Regions from separate parts of the Erysipelothrix piscisicarius genome, predicted to be linked through region 1. Evidence: predicted binding sites of a transcription regulator. Region 1 holds the regulator's gene; the other holds the start of a gene.

Region 1 (2,421 bases):
ATGAAACGCAAAGAGAATTTGAAACGCTTAACAGAGGTAGTGTAATGAGAGTTGTAGCAGGAACATTTGGTTCGCGACCAATTAAGACGTTAAAGGGAGATACAACGCGCCCGACGACCGATAAAGTTCGCGCAGCAATTTTTAATCGGATTGGGCCATTTTTTAATGAAGGAAAAATGTTAGATGTCTTTGGGGGATCGGGAGCTATGGCTCTTGAATCAATCAGTCGAGGCATCGAACATGCAGTTGTTTTTGAGAAAGATGTGCGTGCTTATAACGTTATTCGAGATAACATCAAGACTTTTGATCTTGAAGGATGTGTCCAACTTAAAAAAGGCGACTCAATGAAATTATTGGAGACGGTATCTGGATTTTTCGAGTTTGTTTTCCTTGACCCTCCATATCGATACGAACATACCCTTGAAATTATCAAAATCATTATTAAGCGTAGTTTGGTTGCAGAGGATGGCTTAATAATTTGTGAGACGGATAAGAACTATGATTTGCCGGATGTGATTGACGGGTTTTATCTAGACTGCGTTAAGGAGTATGGTATAAGTAAAGTACGATACTACAAAAAGGACAATTAGGTCCTTTTTTATTTTTTTAGCACTTAAAGGTTGACAGTGCTAAACTCGTGGTGTAGAATAATACTAGACACAAAGAATAGAGTGTTTAGGAGGCGAGAATAATATGTTGACGCCACGCAAAATAGAGATATTTAAGGCGATTGTTAAAGAGTTTATTAACACTGCTGAACCAGTGGGTTCGAAGACGTTAATCGATAAATATAACTTATCATACTCGTCTGCGACAATACGAAATGAGATGTCAGATTTAGAAAAAATAGGACTACTGGAAAAGACACATACGTCCAGTGGACGCATTCCTTCAACAAAAGGGTATCGATTCTATGTAGAACACCTCATGGATGAAGAAGAGAATTACGGGATTGAAACCGCGATTGCTCAAATTTTCTCCGATCGACGACTCGGTATTGATGAAGCGATTCGACAAAGCTGTGATATTTTATCACAGATGACGAATCTAACCACGGTTGTATTAGGTCCCAGTGCGATGAATGAAACACTGAAAAGTGTTCAATTAATTCCATTGAGCGAATTTAATGCAATGGCCGTGTTCGTTACAGAGTCAGGGCATGCAGAGCATCGAATTTTTAATTTTGATAGTAAAGTCGATGTGAATGACCTTGAGGCGTGTACTTCAATATTAAATGAACGATTAAAAGGTACAGCACTTTCAGAAGTTGTTGATAAGATGGAAAGTTTAAGACCAATTTTATCAAGACGAATTGAAAAATATGAGGTACTCTTTGAAGCGTTTGTAGGAGCATTTATTAAATTTGCTCAAGACGAAGTCTATTTAAGCGGTGAACGAAATATGTTATACCAGCCAGAATTCTCAAACATAGAGAAACTTCGTGAAATGATGGATATGCTCGAAAACAGTGAAATGTGGCGTAACTTATCCACAGGACAAAATCACTTGAGTCTTAAAAAAGGCGATCAAAGTGAAATTGTTTGGGTTGATGATATGGCCGTTGTATCCAGTTCGTTTAATTTACTCGATAATCATGAGCATAAGTTGATGATTGTGGGACCAAGTCGAATGGAATACAGTCGCGTTGTCTCGTTGATGGATTATGTTTCGGAGATGATCGAAACGGTGTATGGGAAAGGTGGCAATGATGAGCAAGACGAATAAAACCGCTGAAGAATTGCATGAAGAAGTTCAAGATGAAACAGTACTTGAATCAACAAACAGCGAAGAAATTGAAACTTCAGACTCAGTAAATGATACTTCTGAAAATGATGAAGCAATTGATGAGAATGAAGCCTTACGAAAAGAAATTGAAACGTTAAAAAACGACTATTTTAAAATGTTAGCAGATACAGAAAATTTAAAAAAACGTCTGCAACGCGAGCATGATCAACTGCGTAAATACCGTATTCAAGGATTTGCAGCAGATGTGTTGCCTGTGTTAGATAATTTGGAACGTGCATTAAAACAAGAAACAACTGATGAGGCTTTACGAGATGGTGTACAAATGATTTACGATCAGTTAATGGCATCGCTTAAAGCAGAAGGTGTTGAACCGATTAATGCATTGAACCAACCCTTTGATCCAAATATTCATCAAGCAATGATGACAGGGGAAAAAGAAGGTGTTGAATCCAATATAGTTATTGAAGAATTCCAAAAAGGATATATGTTAAAAGATCGCATTCTACGTGCGAGTCTTGTAAAAGTGAGTCAATAGGAGGATATATATATTATGAGTAAAGTTATTGGTATTGATTTAGGAACAACAAACTCAGCTGTTTCCGTAATGGACGGTGGAGAAGCAAAAGTAATTACAAACCCAGAAGGAAATCGTACAACACCTTCTGTAGTCAGCTT
Region 2 (2,421 bases), 800 kb from region 1:
CTACCAAATCATCACCCTGTGAACTCTTAAAGAGGACAAGATCCTTTAAGGCATCGCTTTTTGATCCGTAAGACGTGTAAATACCATATTTGATTGAAAGACCAAAGTTTTTCCAGAATGATTCATACGATTCACGATCGTTTTTCATCATTAGCTCTAGTTCGCTTTTGATCTTTCGTTCAATTCGTTTTGAAATCGCAGCAAGTTGTCGATCATGTTGTAGGATTTCACGTGAAATATTTAGATTTAAATCAGGTGAATCCACAAGTCCTCTTACAAATCGGAATTCTTCCGGAATTAAAGACTTGCTGTGATCCATGATAAACACGCCACGACTGTAAAGTTGGAGTCCGGGTTCAAAGGATTGTGAGTAGAAATCCATTGGAACATGTTTGGGAATAAACAGTAATGCATCGAAAGAAGGGTTTCCTTCAACTTTCATCTGAATTGTTTTAAATGGATCATCATAATCATTGAATTTATCTCTATAGAATTGATTTAATGCTTCCTCAGTAACATCATTTTTGGATCGTTTCCAAATTGGAATCATTGAGTTTAAAACTTCGACTTCGTCTTCTACTTTCATTTCAATTGGATAACGAATGTAATCTGAATATGTTTTGATTAAATTCTTGATTGTGTACTCATCAATAAATCGTTCATAAAATTCGTCATCCGTATTGTCTTTAATCTTACATACGATTGTGGTTCCGTGTTTTTCCCGTTCTGCTGCTTCAATTTTAAATCCATCTAATCCATCCGAGCTAAACTTATAAGCAGCTTCAGAACCATAAGCCTTTGAGATAACATCAACGTGATCACTTACCATAAACGCAGAGTAGAAACCCACACCGAATTGGCCAATGACGTCAACCGCATCATCACCTTCCTCAAGCGCTTTTTTAAAGGCATGCGAATCACTTTTCGCAATTGTCCCCAGATAAGTTTCTAATTCTTTTTCAGTCATACCAATACCATAGTCATGAATGGTTAAGGTACGGTTCTCCTCATCCAATTCAATTTCTATTTTTAGATCGTCTTTACTGATTTCAATCGAGGTATCCTGCAAAGATTTATAGTAAAGTTTATCTTCCGCATCACTCGCATTTGATATGAGTTCTCGCAAGAAAATTTCCTTGTTTGTATAGATAGAATTAATCATTAAGTCCAGTAGCCTTTTTGATTCAGCTTTAAATTGTTTTGTTCGAGCCATTCTATTCCTCCTTAGCACTCTAATTCGTTAATTGCTAATATCATATCGCATTCTTGTATTTTGTCAACGGGTTTGAGAATTTTTTTAGTGCTTTAACCCTAATAATAAATAAGTCCATTAAAAAACCAGTCCTAAACTGGTTTTTTAACCCCTACGTAACTGGAAAGATACTCACGTACTTCTGCGCTTGAATCACGATTAGTTAAAATCATTAATGTATCACCCGCACAAATAATACTATCTCCATGTGGAATAAATTCATGGTCTCCCCGACTTATCCCTGTCAAAAGACTTGATCTTGGCCAACTAACATCGCGAACCATGCAACCGTCAAGAGCACTTTCAACGTGCACACACAGTTCAACAATAACTTTTTGACCGGTAATATTGGGTTCCCGTTCTCCCACCAAACGTTCCAACATCGCTTCATACACAGGTTCTCCCCCACATAAATCCGAAATGACATAAGCAACCAAAGAAACAACCGCCATCGGCATCAGTTGATCAAAATTACCAACCATCTCAGTGATTAGCACAATTGCCGTGAGCGGTGCTTTACCAATGGCGGTAAAGTACCCTGCCATTGCAATCACAATAAATGATTTTAAAAGGTTCGGATCGAAGCCAAACTGTGTCGTTAAAAATACACCATATATTGCCCCTAACAAGGAACCAAGAGAAAGAATTGGTAAAAATATACCTCCTGGTAGACCAGAACCATAAGAAATCATCGAGAATATAAATCTTAGAATAAAGATTGAAATGAGTGTGGAAAGTCCAAAAGGATTCTCCGCAAGAAGATGAATAATATCACTCCCTCCTCCAATTAAGTGTGGATAAAAATAACCAATCGGAATTACGAGGATAAATGGAATAACTCCGTAAAAATATGGTGGCATTTTTTTGAGCTTGCTGTAGACCGTAGGTATCCAGAGAACGACTTTTTGGTAGATAAAGCCCGCTACACCTAAAAGCACACCTAAGAACACTAAGAATCCATAATGCTTCAATTCAAATGTTTGTAAATATCCAAACGATAGGATTGGTCTTAAACCAAAAAAGTAAAGTGAAATAAAATTTGCTGTTGTCGTTGCCGCAAGTGTCGTTAGAAGAACAAGTGGCGAGAAATTATGATGAACCTCTTCCAATACAAACAACAACCCTGCTACCGGAGCGTTAAACGCCGCGGCGAGACCCGCTCCTGCTCC

Evidence for each region. The regulator HrcA, encoded in region 1, represses chaperone genes, less so after heat shock. The targets are predictions, from matches to a motif close to TTTTAGCACTNNNNNNNNNNNAGTGCTAAAA.
Region 2: htpG (molecular chaperone HtpG) is a predicted target of HrcA. The motif match lies at 1,223-1,253, and genes of this name have one in related genera.

The regions. Positions count from the first base shown of each region.
Region 1 is NZ_CP034234.1:1,393,739-1,396,159, reverse strand. Features, by position in the region: gene EEI45_RS06945 (FtsW/RodA/SpoVE family cell cycle protein) at 1-45, shown strand, start outside; gene rsmD (16S rRNA (guanine(966)-N(2))-methyltransferase RsmD) at 45-590, shown strand; gene hrcA (heat-inducible transcriptional repressor HrcA) at 694-1,725, shown strand; gene grpE (nucleotide exchange factor GrpE) at 1,709-2,281, shown strand; partial or broken gene dnaK (molecular chaperone DnaK) at 2,297-2,421, shown strand, end outside.
Region 2 is NZ_CP034234.1:472,903-475,323, reverse strand. Features, by position in the region: gene htpG (molecular chaperone HtpG) at 1-1,213, opposite strand, end outside; gene EEI45_RS02345 (ClC family H(+)/Cl(-) exchange transporter) at 1,345-2,421, opposite strand, start outside.